DNA from 3 places in the Nitrospirillum karajorum genome. Region 2 is predicted to be linked to each of the others. Evidence: predicted binding sites of a transcription regulator. Region 2 holds the regulator's gene; each other region holds the start of a gene.
The links. The regulator PhoB, encoded in region 2, activates phosphate uptake and scavenging genes when phosphate is short. The targets are predictions, from matches to a motif close to TNTCATAAAACTGTCA.

Region 1: the regulator PhoB is predicted to act here: its motif matches at 3,105-3,120, upstream of UCD39_RS21735 (OprO/OprP family phosphate-selective porin).
Region 3: the regulator PhoB is predicted to act here: its motif matches at 1,621-1,636, upstream of UCD39_RS08425 (HesB/IscA family protein).

What each region holds. Positions count from the first base shown of each region.
Region 1 is NZ_JAZBQB010000003.1:1,736,435-1,741,625, reverse strand. Features, by position in the region: gene pstA (phosphate ABC transporter permease PstA) at 1-360, opposite strand, end outside; gene pstC (phosphate ABC transporter permease subunit PstC) at 364-1,335, opposite strand; gene pstS (phosphate ABC transporter substrate-binding protein PstS) at 1,514-2,566, opposite strand; gene UCD39_RS21735 (OprO/OprP family phosphate-selective porin) at 3,265-4,878, shown strand; gene UCD39_RS21730 (DUF1003 domain-containing protein) at 5,157-5,191, shown strand, end outside.
Region 2 is NZ_JAZBQB010000003.1:1,125,722-1,130,912, reverse strand. Features, by position in the region: gene UCD39_RS18780 (class I SAM-dependent methyltransferase) at 1-23, opposite strand, end outside; gene UCD39_RS18775 (AraC family transcriptional regulator) at 137-973, opposite strand; gene UCD39_RS18770 (FAD-dependent oxidoreductase) at 1,113-2,312, shown strand; gene UCD39_RS18765 (hypothetical protein) at 2,324-2,710, shown strand; gene phoB (phosphate regulon transcriptional regulator PhoB) at 2,766-3,470, opposite strand; gene phoU (phosphate signaling complex protein PhoU) at 3,550-4,314, opposite strand; gene UCD39_RS18750 (ATP-binding protein) at 4,552-5,191, opposite strand, start outside.
Region 3 is NZ_JAZBQB010000002.1:157,155-162,345, reverse strand. Features, by position in the region: gene nifS (cysteine desulfurase NifS) at 1-839, opposite strand, end outside; gene UCD39_RS08430 (NifU family protein) at 862-1,167, opposite strand; gene UCD39_RS08425 (HesB/IscA family protein) at 1,179-1,499, opposite strand; gene UCD39_RS08420 (hypothetical protein) at 1,797-2,387, shown strand; gene UCD39_RS08415 (hypothetical protein) at 2,643-3,263, shown strand; gene UCD39_RS08410 (Rieske (2Fe-2S) protein) at 3,283-3,699, opposite strand; gene UCD39_RS08405 (nitrogen fixation protein NifQ) at 3,722-4,342, opposite strand; gene fdxB (ferredoxin III, nif-specific) at 4,357-4,659, opposite strand; gene UCD39_RS08395 (CCE_0567 family metalloprotein) at 4,675-4,908, opposite strand; gene UCD39_RS08390 (NifX-associated nitrogen fixation protein) at 4,926-5,191, opposite strand, start outside.

The DNA.
Region 1 (5,191 bases), 610 kb from region 2:
CTTCGTGCCCTTGCCGTACTCAGCCATGTAGGTGCCGGCCATGATGCCTATGGGCGTGCCGATGACCATGCCCAGCACGGTCATCACCAGGCTGCCGAAGATGGCGTTGAGCAGGCCGCCGGTGCTGCCCGGCGGGGGCGTCATCTGGGTGAACAGGCCCAGGCTGATGGCGCTGAGGCCGTTGATCAGCAGCACCGCCAGGATCCAGACCAGCCACAGCAGGCCGAAGACGGCGGCGCCCACGGCCAGGCCCATGGTGATGGTGTTGCCGATCTTGCGCCGCTTGTAGCGGCCCATGGCGAAGTTGGTGCCGGGGGGCGAGCCGGCGGGCGTGCCGGGGGACATATCGGTGATGGCCATGGATCAGGTCCCCGCCTTGCGGTTCATGCGCACCAGCATAAGCTTGGCCAGCGACAGCACGATGAAGGTGATGATGAACAGGACGAGGCCCAACGCGATCAGCGAGGAGGTGTAGGTGTCGCCCACCGCCTCGGTGAATTCATTGGCGATGGCGGCGGAGATGGTCGTGCCCGGCGCCAGCAGGGAGGAGGCGATGTGGTGCGAGTTGCCGATGACGAAGGTCACCGCCATGGTCTCGCCCAACGCGCGGCCCAGGCCCAGCATGATGCCGCCCACCAGGCCCACGCGGGTATAGGGGATGGTGATGTCCCGCACCACTTCCCAGGTCGTGGCGCCCAGGCCGTAGGCGCTTTCGCGCAGCATGGCGGGCATGGTCTCGAACACGTCGCGGGTGATGGAGGTGATGAAGGGCAGGATCATGATGGCCAGGATCAGGCCGGCCGTCAGGACGCCGATACCGTAGGGCGGGCCCTTGAACCAGGCGCCGATGCCCGGGACGTTGCCCAGGGTGTTGATCAGGAAGGGCTGCACGGTCCGCTGCAGGAAGGGCGCGAACACGAACAGGCCCCAGATGCCGTAGATGATGCTGGGGATGCCGGCCAGCAGTTCCACCGCGATGCCGATGGGGCGCTTGGCCCAGGCCGGGCACAGCTCCGTCAGGAAGATGGCGATGCCGAAGCTGACGGGCACGCCAACGAGCATGGCGATGACCGACGTGACCAGCGTGCCGTAGATGGGGGCCAGCGCGCCGAACTTCTCCGTCACCGGGTTCCAGATCTCGGTGGTGACGAAGCCGAAGCCGAAAGCCTTCAGGGCCGGCAGCGCGCCATGGATGAGGGAGATGATCACGCCGCCCAGGAGCGTCAGCACCAGGAGGGCGAAGAATAGGGTGGCGCTGCGAAACAGAAGGTCGTTGCGGCGCTGCGTGCGCGCCCGCGGACTTTCCGCGCTGATGTCCGATGCCTTTACCGCCATGTCCACCAAAGCACCCCTCCGGCCATAGGCCCTGCGATACTGAAAACGCGATGACCTAGAAACCCGGATGTCTGTGAAGGAAGCCGACAGAGAGGGAGAGGAGCCGTTGGCGACCCCTCTCCCGACCTCCGTCCCCCGGGGCTGACCCCGAGGGCGCATCCTTCTTACCCGAGTCCTGTTACTTCGACCAGACCGGCTTGCCGTCGGCGGTCTTGATCGTGGACCAGGACTTCTCGACCTGGGCGATCACCGCGGCCGGCATCGGCACGTAGTCCAGCTGCTCAGCGGCGGCCTGGCCGTTGTTGTAGGCCCAGTCGAAGAACTTCAGGGCCTCGGCGACAGCGGCGCCGTCCTGCGGCTGGCTGTAGACCAGGATGAAGCTGGCACCGGTGATCGGCCAGCTGTCGGCGCCCGGCTGGTCGACCAGCACCAGGTAGAAGCCCGGGGCGTTGGCCCAGTCGGCACCGGCGGCGGCGGCCTGGAAGGCCTTGATTTCCGGGCTGACGATCTTGCCTTCCTTGTTCTTCAGCTTGGTGAAGGTCAAGGTGTTCTGCTTGGCGTAGGCGTACTCGACATAGCCGATGGCGCCGTCGGTCAGCTTCACCATGTTGGCAACGCCTTCGTTGCCCTTGGCGCCCAGGCCGGCGGCCCACTGCACCGAGGTGTTGGCGCCGACGCGCTCGGAGAATTCCTTGTCTTCCTTGGACAGGTAGGTGGTCCACAGGAAGTTCGTGCCCGACCCGTCCGAACGGTACACCGGGACGATGGAGGTCTTGGGCAGGTTCAGGCCGGGGTTCAGCGCCTTGATGGCCGGGTCATCCCAGGAGGCGATCTGGCCCAGGTAAATCTTGGCGATGGTCGGACCGTCCAGCTGGATCTGGCCGGGGGCGATGCCCTTCACGTTGATGACCGGAACGACGCCGCCCATGATCATCGGGAACTGCTGCAGGCCCGCTTCCTTCAGATCTTCAGCCTTCAGGGGCATGTCCGAGGCGCCGAAGGTGACCGTCTTCGCCTTGATCTGCTTGATGCCGCCGCCGGAACCGATGGACTGGTAGTTCAGCCCCACGCCGGTCTTGGCCTTATAGGCCTCGGCCCACTTGGCGTAGATGGGGTACGGGAAGGTGGCGCCAGCGCCGCTGATGTCGGCAGCCTGGGCGGCGCCCACCATCATCACCGCGGCCGCGGCGGCAACCATGCCCTTCAGCAGGTTCTTCGGTTGAAAGTTCACGGGATTCCCCCACGGGTTGGAACGTCTTAGTCGACCATCTCGGGGCCCCGGCGGCCCGCCCAGGGGGTATGCCCCCGCGACCGCTCCTGATCCCGTCTCGACGGGCGGACCCTAAATTCCGGGTCCTGAACCTTTGGTGACGAGTATGTTACGGTTTTGTGAAACTGTGGGCCTATTGTCGCAGCCCACACCCCCGTTCATGCCCCGTACCCCGCCGCCGGCGCGCAACACCGCCGGTGGCGGGCGGGCGGTGCGGACCTCCGACGATTCTCAAATACTTTTCAAGCGTGCCTGTGCCGGCCTCCCCGCCGGATCTTTCTGGCCCGGCGGCCGGGCATTATCAGCCGGCGCAAGCAGGCACCCCGGTGCGCCCTATTCACAACACTATAGATGCAATGGAGGGGGGCCGGCTCTTTTTTCACCGGCCTTAGGCGCCCGCGGCTCTACTACGGTAGTCCGAAATTTGTTGCCCCGCCTTACTTTAAGCCCGCTAAAACACCCGACTCGGAACTGTTGCATCCCGGCCACAGGCGGCCCCTTTAATAAATCTGTCAACCTTCAGCAGTCTCGCTGTCATGCTATATTGCTACCGAGCGCTTCGTGAGGGCCGCGGCCCAAACGCTCCAAACGCGTGACGTCGGCCCCGAAACCGGGATTGGGCGGCATGCCGTAGACCGGATGATGGGAGAATCTAGGAAATGAACCTCAAGACCGTGTTGCTCGCTGGCACGGTGCTGGGCGTGGCTTTCGCCGCCGCCGGCGCCTCCGCTGCAGAAACCAAGAAGTCGAACGCCGCCTCCGCCACGGCCGCCGCGGCCGCCACCCCGCTGGCCACCCAGGCGCAGATCGACGCGCTGAACAAGCAGATCCAGGCGCTGCAGGCGCAGCTGCAGGCGATTGCGACCCAGACCGACGCCGCCAACAAGGCCGCCGCCGAGTCCAAGGCCGCCGCCGAGAAGGCCGCGACCTCCGCCACCGCCGCCACGGCGAACCTGCCCAGCATCACCTTCCCGAACGGCATCCCGACGTTCTCGTCCGCTGACAAGGCCTTCACCTTCCAGCCCGTCGGCCGCATCCACCTGGACTACGGCTACAACTTCCAGGACGCGAAGAACCCGGATAACCGTCAGGTCAAGGACATCACCGACGGCTTCAACTTCCGTCGCGCCTACATCGGCTTCGCCGGCAAGGCCTTCAACGACTTCACCTACAACGTTACGGCCGACTTCCCGGGCCGCTTCAACCAGTCCGGCCGTCTGCAGACCGCCCAGCTGTCCTACACCGGCTACAAGGGCTGGATCATCGACGTCGGCGCCATGCAGCCGGCCTTCACCTTCGAAGACAGCATCAGCTCCAACGACATCGGCCTGGTCGAGCGTCCCGGCATCAACAACGTCGTGACCGGCCTGATCGCCAGCGAAGGCCGCCTGTCGGCCGGCGTGCGCACCTTCGGCGATAACTATTTCGCCGACGTCTACCTGACCGGCGCCAACGTCAACACCAGCCCGTTCGGCAGCACCACGGTCCTGACCAGCACGACGGGTTCGACCGCCTCTGTCACTTCCAGCGCCGTCACTGGCGTGGCCGATGACCAGAAAGCCGCGTTCGCCCGCGCCGCCTTCCGCCCGATCAACGATGAGCACACCATCGTCCATGTCGGCGCCGATGTCGGTTACATGTACGCCCCGCCGCAGACGAACGGCGTGAACGCCGCCGGTTCGCATGTGCTGGCCCTGTCCGAACGTCCGGAAAACCGCTACGGCGGCCTGGGCGCTATCCTGAACACCGGCAACATCAACGCCAACAGCGTCGCCATCTACGGCGGTGAAGCCGCGGTGCGTTACGACAGCTTCTGGGCGCAGGGCGAAGGCTACCAGATCGACGTGACGCGTCGTAAGGTCCTGTCCACGGCCACCAACGACCCGAGCTTCTTCGGCTACTACGCCGAGGCCGGCTGGGTGCTGACGGGGCAGAAGCGCAACTACGTCGCCAACCAGGGCGCCTTCAGCGCCCCGACGGTGGACAAGCCGCTGAACCCGGGCGCCGGCCAGTGGGGCACCTGGGAAGCCGTGGCGCGCTACAGCTTCCTGAACCTGAACTCCGACACCTGGGCCACCAACACCGCCAACCGCGTGCGCGGCGGCCAGCAGGAAGTCTGGACCCTGGGCTTGAACTGGTACATGACCAGCAACGTCCGCTTCATGCTGGACTACCAGTTCATCGACCTGAAGAAGTACTCGTCCGCCACCAACAACACCCAGGTGGGCGACAACTGGCAGTCCCTGGGCGGCCGCGTCCAGTTCACGTTCTAAGGCTGGCCGTCCTTCCCCATGGGTCACCAAGGGCAAGGAGCGCCTGTTCAAGGGAAACCCCGCCGGTCCGCCGGCGGGGTTTTTCTTTGGCTGCGGCCCCCTGCCCCCCCCCGTCCGTTCTCCAGGCGGGAAATATCATCCCACCCGACGGTCGCGGAAAATTGTCATAGTTCGGTTATAGAAACGCTTATCAGTATCGGTGGCCCCCGGCGTCAGGGGTTGAGCAGCCAAGAGCCAGGATCAAGAGGACAAGTGCGATGGAAGAGGGGCGCGGCGGCATGAACCCGCAAGACCAGGGCGCGGCGCAGCCGGC
Region 2 (5,191 bases):
GGGGGCGTGGGATGGTCGACCATGGCGGCACCATAGCGTCGGGAACGGCGCTTGGGTAGCGGGCTTGGTGGGCAGGCCTGCCCTGAAAACGGGGCAGGATAAGTGGCTTATCCGTTCGGCGGCCCTAGGCAGAAGGTCAGGCCGCGATCCCCCTTCGGGCGAAATAACGGGCGGGGGGCTCACCAAAGGCCCGGCGGAACATGGCGATGAAGTTGCTGGGCGTGGCATAGCCCAAGGCATCCGCCACCTCCGTCACCGGCTCCCCTTTCGCCAGCCGTTCCAGGGCAAGGGTCAGCCGGGCCTGCTGGCGCCACTGGGTCACGCTCAGGCCCGTTTCCGCCATGAACAAGCGGCGGGCCGTCCGTTCCGACAGGCCGGCATCGCGCGCCAGCACGCCCAGGGGGCGATCATCGTCCGGCGCCTTCAGCAGGCGCAGGGCCAGACGCAGCAGCCGCGGGTCGGTGGGCATGGGCAGGTGCAGCGGTTCGCGCGGCGCCAGGCGAACCTCATCCAGCAACACGGCCAGCAGCCGCTCCTGCTCTGGCGTCAACGCCGCCTCCAGCGGCCATCCCGACACCCGCCGCACCAGTGATCGCAACAGGTCGCTGATGCCCATGACGCAGGGGCTGTCGGGCAGGCCCGCGCTGGCCTCTGGCGTCAGCATCATGCCCCAGCCGTCCAGCACGCCGCTGATGGTCACCTTGTGCATCATGCCGGGTGGCAGCCATCCCGCGCGCAAGGGCGGCAGCATCCAGGATCCATGTGCCGTGCGCACATGGATCAGGCCGCTGGCGATGCAGAACAGCTGTCCCCGGCGGTGGGCGTGCCAGTCGATCTCCCTCGTGCCCATGCGGTCCCGATCCTCCCGCGAATGGCTGCCCCAGAAGGTCAGGACGGGCGGACCGTCCGCCCGCTCACACATCTCCAGGAAGGCTTCCTTGGTCATGCGGTTGCTATCGCTGTCGGGACGCATGGCTTTCCCTGAGGTAAAGGGGGGTTGCTGCCGGACGGTTTGGCCGCTCCGCATTATTTTTCGTCCGACTGTCGTTATCAAGTGCCTCGTTCGGTGGGATATCGATACTCCAGCGCGGAGTTAGGCGGATGGTGACGGAATGAATGGGACGCAGGTGGCGATCATCGGGGCGGGCCTGGGGGGGCTGTGCCTGGCGCAGGCACTGACGCGCGCCGGTGTCGCGTGCGTGGTGTACGAGCGGGACGTGGCCGTGGACAGCCGGTCCCAGGGCTATCGCGTGCGCATCGACGCGGATGGCGCTGATGCCTTGGCCCGGTGCCTGTCGCCGTCCCTGTATGACCTGTTCAGGCGCACCTGTGCCGTGGCCGCCCCGCGCAGCCGCTTCCTGGACGGCCAACTGGCACCGGTGACCGGTCGCGCGCCGGCGGTGTGGAGTGCGGCCCCCGATGCGCAAGGCCGGGACAACGCGGCGGGTGGCGCGGCGGCGGGAGACTTTTGCGTCCATCGTCAGACGCTGCGGGAAATCTTGCTCTCGGGCATCGAGGACCGGGTGCGCTTCGGCGCCGCGTTTCAGGGCCTGGCCGTGGGGGCGGACGGCCGCGCCCATATTGCCTTCGCTGATGGCACCACCGTTCGCGCCGGCCTGGTGGTGGCCGCCGACGGTGTCAACTCCGTCGTGCGCCGTCAGTTGATGCCCCAGGCGGAGCCGCTGGATGTGGGGGCGGTCTGCCTCTACGGCCGCACCGTTTTGACGCCTCAGGTGCGGGCGGTGGTGGGCGACGACCTCTGTACAGGCACCAGCGTGGTCTTCGCCGACGGCCATGCCGGTATCATCGAGCCCATGCTGTTTCCGCCTGCGGCCTTTGCCCCGGAGGGCGCTTCGACCAGCCTGACCCCCGTGGCCGACTATCTCTACTGGGCCTTGATTGGTCCGCGCTCGCGGATGATGGGGGCGTTGCCAGATGCCGTGCCGGCGGCGGTGGCACGGCATCTGGCGCGCGATTGGCATCCCAGCCTGCGCGGTCTGTTCCGGCATGCCGATCCGGAAGGCATAACCCGGCTGCCGGTGCGCAGCGCCCGCTTGGCCCGCACCTGGCCCCACTGGACGGCGGCGGCGGTGACTTTCCTGGGCGATGCCATCCACGCCATGAGCCCGGCCGGTGGCCTGGGGGCCAACACCGCCCTGCGGGATGCCGCCGTGCTGGCGGACAGCCTGTCCCGCACCTCGTCCCCCACGGCGGCCGCGCGGGAATATGAGGCGGAGATGCGCGTGCGTGCGGCCCGCGCCATCCACCTCTCGGAGGTCGGTGCTGCGGCGCTATTTGCGGATGTGTTTTAAGGAGATTGAGGATGAGCCTGTTCGAGATACACGATCTCAGCCGCTTTCCCGTGGTGACGACCCGGCCCGGCACCACCCGGCCTGGTTACGCGCCGCAGTGGGAACGGGAAATGGATGCCCTGTTGGAACGGAGCGTGCCCTTCGTCATCATCATGCGCGATTCCCCGGAAGGGGAGGCGCATGAGGACCGGCGCCTGCGCGGTATGTGGCTGAAGCGCAACCGCGATACCCTGGCGGCGTTATGCCGCGCGGTGATCACGGTGGAGCCGAACGCGGCGCAACGCGCTGCCTTCAAGGTCCAAGCCGCCATCGCCGTGAAGGCCTTCGGCGTGGCGATGGAGGTGGCCGCCACGGAGGACGAGGCCGCGACCCTGGCGACGGCCGCCCTCGCCGCATGATACGGAGGCCGACCAGCGGCACGAGGTATCCCCTCGGGCCGCCGATATGGAAATATCAAGCGGACTTCATGTCCAGGGCGTAGCCGGCCGACCGCACGGTGCGGATCATGTCCAGTTCCGTCTCCTCGTTCAGGGCCTTGCGCAGGCGGCGGATGTGCACGTCCACGGTGCGCGGCTCCACGTACACGTCGTGGCCCCAGACGATGTCCAGCAACTGCTCCCGCGAGAAGACGCGGCCGGGGTGCTGCATGAAGTGGCGCAGCAGGCGGAACTCCGTCGGGCCCAGGTGGATGTCGCGGCTGTTGCGGCGCACCCGGTGGGCGGCCAGGTCCATGCTGATGTCGCCGTAGCGCAGCAGTTCCTCCGCCAGGGAGGGGACGGCCCGGCGCAGCACGGCGCGGATGCGGGCCACCAGTTCGGTTGGGCTGAAGGGTTTGGAGATGTAGTCGTCGGCGCCGGAATTGAGGCCGCGCACCTTGTCCGCCTCCTCGCCCCGGGCGGTCAGCATGATGATGGGGATCTCGCGAGTCTTGGGGTTGCGGCGCATCTGGCGGCAGACCTCCAGCCCGCTCATCAGCGGCAGCATCCAATCCAGCAGCACCAGGTGCGGCGCCTGCTCGTCGGCCAGCAGCAGGGCCTCCTCACCGTCGTTGGCGGTCAGCACCCGGAAGCCTTCTTTCTCCAGGTTGTAGCTCAGCAGCGTGACGAGGTCGGTTTCATCCTCGACGATCAGGACCAAGGGCTTCAACGAGGCGTTCATGGGGTGTCCCTAAAACTGGCTGTCCGCAGGCGGAGGCAGGTGGGTCGAGAAATCTAATCGGTACAGGCGCAGGCGCTACTTACAGGTCATCCAGCGACTCGGCCCCATGCAGGCCGCTGCCGTGCAGGTCGACGTCCGCCGTGGGGCCGACGACAAAGCTGGACTCGTCATGCTTGGGGCGGCTGGACGTCAGTGGTTGGCCCAACACCAGGAAATGGATGTTTTCCGCGATGTTGGTGGCGTGGTCGCCCGCCCGCTCCAAATTCTTGGCGATGAACAGCAGGTGGGTGCAAGGGGTGATGTTACGCGGGTCCTCCATCATATAGGTCAGGACCTCGCGGAAGAGGCTGGTGTACAGGTCGTCCAGCTCCTCGTCGCGGTTCCAGGCGTCGATGGCCTTGCCCACGTCGCGATCGATATAGGCGTCCAGCACGTCCTTCAGCATGCTTTCCACCAGCTTGCCCATGCGCGGAATGGCGCTGACGGGCCGCACGGCGGGCAGCTTGGCCAGGGCCATGCTGCGCTTGGCGATGTTGGCGGCGTAGTCGCCGGTGCGTTCCAGGTCGGCGGAAATCTTCAGGGCGGCCAGGATCTCGCGCAGGTCGCTGCCCACGGGCTGGCGCAGGGCCAGCATGCGCACGGCCTCCTGCTCGATCCCGCGCTCATAGTCGTCCAACTGCAGGTCCGCCTTCATCACGCGGGCGGCCAGGTCGACATCCCGGCGCACCACCGCCTGCACGGCACCGTCCACCTGCGCTTCGGCCACGCCCCCCATTTGGGTGATCAGGTTGGACAGGCGCTGCAGCTGTTGCTCGAACGATTTGACGGTGTGTTCGGCGGGCATTCTCTTACCACCCCATCCCCGGCGGTCCCGGCCGGGGCATGAAAAACGGCGGCCGGCGGGACGTCGCCGGTCGGGCAGGGTGGACCATAGCGACAGGTCGCTATGGAATTGCTACAAACAGGCGACAGTTTTGTGACATGGCACGGGGCGGATTCCGCTGTCAAAAATGCCCTGCGCTCAAGGGCTTATACCATACGAACGTAGGGTGTGTCCGGCGATGTGCCGCCGCCTCAGGGCTCAAGCCGCGCCGCGACCGCCTTCGTGTGACAGATTCGGGGCGGATTGTGGGAGGGATTTTTCCCCCTTCTCGCCCAGTTTCTCAGCGGGCTTCTCCACGCCCGGCAGGTGCACGGTGAAGGTGCTGCCCTTGCCCACTTCGCTGTCGATGGTCAGGCGCCCACGATGGCGGTTCACGATGTGCTTCACGATGGCCAGCCCCAAGCCGGTACCGCCCAGGGCGCGGCTGCGGGCGGCGTCCACGCGGTAAAAGCGTTCCGTCAGACGGGGCAGGTGCGTGCGCGCGATGCCATCGCCCTTGTCGGTCACCGACACCTTGATGCCGACCACTTTCTGAGGTGACTTCTGGCGGGCGCGGATGCCGGTGGCGCCCGTGGCCGGCGGCGCGTCCGCCCGCTCCAGCGACACCACCACGTCCGTCTGTTCCCGGCCATACTTGATGGCGTTGTCGATCAGGTTCTGGAACACCTGGGTCAGTTGGTCCTCATCGCCCTGCACGCGCGGCAGATCCTCGCCGCCGTGCACCTTGATGGTGATCTTGCGGGCCGCCGCCTTCAGCTCCAGCATGGCGACCACGCTTTGCACCAACTGGGCGACGTTGGTTTCTCCGGTGGGGTGGGTGTGCTCATCCAGCTCGATG
Region 3 (5,191 bases), on a different contig from region 2:
ATGCGGGACAGGACGCCCTGTTCCAGCCGGTCGCGCAGATCCTCGATCCAGCCCCGCTCCGTCTCCAAATAGCGCGCCGCGAGGTCAGCGGCTGCCCCCAGGCCGACGATGCCGGGCACATTCTCCGTGCCGCCGCGCCGCCCGCGCTCCTGCCGGCCGCCGCGCATCAGGGGGCGGAAGGGCACGCCCTTGCGCACATACAGCGCGCCGATGCCCTTAGGGCCATGCAGCTTGTGTCCCGACAGCGACAGCATGTCGATCTCGGTATCCCGCAGCCGCATGGGCACGCGGCCCACGGCCTGCACGGCATCGGTGTGGAACAGGGCGCCAGCGGCGTGGGCCTGGCGGGCCAGGGCCGCCACCGGGAACAGCGTGCCCGTCTCGTTATTCGCCCACATGACGGAAACCAGGGCCGTGCGCGGCCCCAGCGCCCGCTCGAAATCGTCCAGGTCCAGCCGGCCCTCGCCATCCACGCCCACGGTATGAACCGTGACGCCGCGCGTCTTTTCCAGGTGGGCGGCCAGCGCCAGGACGGCCGGGTGTTCCACCGCCGTCGTCACGATCTCGGTTCGGCCGGGCTGGCTGTCCAGGGCGGAGAGGATGGCGGTGTTGTTGGACTCCGTCCCCCCGGACGTGAAGACGACCTCATGGTCATGGGCCGCCCCCAGCAGGGACTGCACCTGCCGCCGCGCCAGCCGGACGCCCTCCGCCGCCGTCGCTCCGAAGGCGTGGGAGGAGGAGGGGTTGCCATACCGCTCCGTGAACCAGGGCAGCATGGCCGCCACCACCTCCGCATCCGTGGCGGTCGTCGCGTTGTTGTCGAGGTAGACGGGGCTCATGGGCTGGTTCCCCCCTGCCGGTTCAGTGCGGGCCCGGCGCGCGGCCCAGGACGGGCACCAGGCGGACGAAGGTCCCCAGGCGCTCCACCACCCGCGCCTGGATGCCCTCCAGCGTCGCGCTGCTGAGGCGGCACATGACACAGGCCCCTGTCAGCCGGACGCGCACGACGTCGCCATCGACCTCCAGCAGTTCACAATCCCCGCCGTCCCGTTGCAGGCCGGGGCGAATTTCCGCGATGGCGGCGCGGATGACCTGGACACGGCGGTCTTCCGTTCCGTCCGGCACCGCGCGGTCGATCGTCTGTTCCTCAAGCGTGGGGATCAGCATGGCCGGCCCCCTCAACCGAAAGACTTGCCGCAGCCGCACGCGGACTTGGCATTGGGGTTGTCGAAGGTGAAGCCCGAGCCTTCCAGCGCCACCACGAAGTCGATGGTGGTGCCGTCCAGCAACTCGTGGCTCTTGGTGTCGACGAAGACCTTCACGCCGTCGTGGTCGATGACGGTGTCTTCCGGCTCCGCGGCGCCGGTCAGGCCCATGCTGTATTTGTAGCCGGCGCACCCGCCGGCATCGACGCTGATGCGCAACCCGCCGGCGGGGTTCGCGGCGCCGGCGATGGCGCTGCGGACGGCGTTCAAGGCACTGGGGGTCAAGTTGATCATGGGGCACCTGCCAGGATGGGTGGATGGGTGACCCCCTTCCCTTGGCAAGGCGCGTGCCATTGGCCAATTCGTTGGAAAACCTGGCGCTTTCCCCCAAGCGCTGTTGCGTTCACGTCCCAAATGTCGGGTTTGCGACAGGGGCGTTTGCTGCAATGGGCGGGGTCGCCATCCCGGAAAGCCCCATAAAAACAGGTGACCGGCGCCCATAAGACCGACCGGCAAAGCGTTTGCAAAGAAGACTGGCGAGGTCCCGCCCGGGGCCGTTCCTTTGATGCATTCCCCGCAGGAGCCTGCCCGATGACGACGCTTGAGAACACCGCCCTGGCCCGCCTAGCCCAGGAAGACCGCCTGATGAACGCCGTGCTGAAGGCGCCGACGACCAAGCCTGGCCGCTTCGGCTTTCGTGGCGACATCGCCCTGAAGTTCCAGCCGCACATCGCCGATGAAAAGCGCCCGCCCGACTACAAGCTGGAACAGGTGCTGACCTATGCCCAGGAAGGGGAAGCCACCCTGCCCGTCCTGGCCGGCTACGTGCATTCCTTCGCCTATCTCAAGGACGTGTCGGAGGTGTTGGCCGGCCTGCTGCGGTCCAGCGGCAAGTATTTCATCTTCTGCAATAACATCGACCTGCTGGCCGGCTATACGGTGACCCTGGACGGCATCGCCTTCATCGTCCTGCCCTGCGATGAATCCACCGTGTGGAAGGAGATGATGGACCTGATGGGCATCGACAAGAACGACCTCAAGAAACTGGACACCGCCGGCAAGCTGGACGTCCTGCTGGACATCGCCCTGCGCTTCGACGGGCGCTATCCGGCCTTGAGCTATGAGGACGGGGTGGCGCGCATGCTGCCGGTCAAGAACCGCAATGAGAACCGGCCGGTTTGACGACGCCCTTTGGCCCCTCACCCACGGGCCGGCGACCGGGGCCGCGTCGCTCAAAGCGCGTTGCCCCGACAGCCCCACTGGCAGAGTTATTCAATTATTATTTGCTGGCTTGCCCCTTTCATTTCTCCGCTGCCATGCTAATGATTTGCAACTTATAAGCTGTATAGCCCACACGGAGGCAGCCGGTGGCGACCAGGCGGTGCATTTGGGGCCTTGGTACTCAGCGGCTGACATAAAATTCTGGGGAATATTGCCATGGCCGCATTCAAAATCACGCTTTTGCTCGCCGCTGTGATGACCGCCTCTGTCGGGCAGGCCGCAGATGAACCTGCCAAACCCGCCCAGTGCACGGTCGATACCGAGCAAATGATGCAACTGGAACCCAGGGCGTTCGATCAGGACATGAATGGGGGCTGGCGAACGCTGGCATACCAAGACGGCTGTAAAAAAGCGGCCACCGACTTGATCAAGACCTACATCGACCGTAATTGGCAAAAGCTGGAACCGGGCAGCCTACACGCCCTGTATTGGCATGCAGGTCAAATGGAAGCCTTGGTGGGTGATTACCGTGCCGCCAAGCCTTTGATGATGGCGGGCGTCAATCCCGACAAGAGGGGGATGGAACTGGGTTTCTATGAATACGCCTTGGGAACCATCGCCTTCCTGAACAGGGATTTGGCGGGGCTGAAGGCGGCACGGCGACGTCTAGCCGCCTTGCCGGAACCGGCCTGGTTTGAGGAGGAGTTCAAGGACACCGGGCTAAAATGGCCCGCCAACCTCAGTGTGCTCGACGGGCTGATCCGATGCTTCAACTCCCCCTATGCCGTCGCTTATGGGGATCAATGCCCCAAGGGGAACAAGGCCCAGCACCGCTAAGCCGGCTTCACGGCCGATCCTAAACCCCTTCCGCCTCGCAGGGCGGCAGGTCGCCGTCCAATTCCTCATCCTCCACCAGCGTGACGCCGGTGACGCAGATGTCCCCATCCTCGACGGACAGCGTCACCGGCTGAAGGGCCGCACCCCGGCAGGGGCCGTCCACGCACAGTCCGGAGCCCAGGTCGAACAGCGCGCCATGCTTGCCGCACATCAGCCGCGTGCCGTCCGGATCCAGGAACTGGTTGCGTTCCCAATCCAAGGGCACGCCGTTGTGCGGGCAACGGTTGACGTAGCCCACCACCTGCCGGCCCCAGCGGATGACGATGATGCCCCAGGGCCGGTGCCCCCCGTCATCATCGACACGCAACAGCTGAAAGCCCCGGGCCTTGCGGCTGGGGATGTCGTCCAGGCGGCACAGGACGTAGGTGGCGGACATGGGCATGCGCCTCGCGCGACGGTCAGGGGATGGGGGCCGGCCGGCCGGAGCGGAGGTGGGCCATCATGGCCTCGCCATCCTCCGCCCCGAAGCAATGGTCGAAGTCATCGCACTCGGTACAAACGGGGGCGGTGCACAAGGTGAAGCCCTCCGACCGGCAGATCATGCGGAACAGGAACTTCTTCCATTTCATGTCCTGGCTGTTGCGGCGGGCGAGGCCACCGAAGTGGCGCCGCATCAGCGACGACAGCTCGCCCCGGTCACGCAGGCCCAGGTCCTGCCACAGGTGGTTAGGGCGGCTGCACCGTCGGGCGATCATGGCCGCCAGGTCGCGCTGCAGCGGGGTGCCGCCGTCGGCATACATCCACAGCAGGTCGCGCACCGCCTGCTCATCGTCCTCCAGCGCGGCGGGGCCGTCCGCCAGCGCGGCCATACCGGCCCAGGCGCCGGGGAACAGGCGCAGGGCCAGGCCCTCAAGGGCGGCGCCGTCCAGGCCGGCGCAGAGCGGCAAAGAACCCCGCCCGGCCGCCGCCTCGGCCCAGGCCAGCGACAGGATGGCGGCGGCGATGTGCAGATCGAAGGGATCGGCCTCCACCCAGGCCCGGTCCATCAGCCAGCGATAACAGGCGTCGGCGCTGCGCATCGGCTTCCCCCTCCTCAGGCGGCATCCGCGGCCAGGGGCGCGTGGGTCTGGCAGTTCGCGGGACAGACCCGGGCACAGGCGCGACAGCCAACGCAGGCCCCGGCATCGTCCATGACCATGACCTTCTTTTCGATCTCGTCATCTTCATCGTCATTGTCGAGATCGACCAAGTCCCCCTCCTCGGTCAGGCCCTTCAGGGCCATCACCCCACGGCCACAGACCTTGAAGCAGCGGCCGCAGCCGATACAGCGCTTGGCATCGATGGCGATCAGGAAATCCGGCTGCCAGGACCGGCCGTCGCGGGTGAGCGAAGACATGGGGACGAACTCCTTCTAAGGCGCAACCGACAGCTGGGCGGCGGTGGCCCCGGCGGTTTCCAGAGTCTTCAGATAGGCCCGCTTGCGCTCCAGCTCGGCGAAGGCGTCGTGGGCGCGTTGCGCCACCGCCAGGATGGACGTCCAGTTGACGGGCAGCTCCTCCGACAGGTCGTGCAGGTCCATCTTGGCCTGCATGGCGCGGGCCGACTGCTTCTTGATTTCGCCCTTCAGGGTCTCGACATCGCTCATGGCCTCACTCCCCGCGCTCAATACCGGGCGACATCGGGAAAGCGCCCGATCATGTCCACGCCCGCCTGGACGTACTTCGCTCCTTCCTCGGCCAGCTTGGCCAAGCTGTCGAAGCCGAAGCGGTGGACGTCGCGCAGCTGCTTGTTCACCACCACCAGCCGGCCACCGATCAGCACCAAGCGGCCGAAGCCTTCATGGCTCATCTTCAGCATGGGGGACACCATGACGCCGGTGGCTTGCTCGATGCTGAGCGCCACGGCGTTGAAGAACAGCTCCAGCCGCC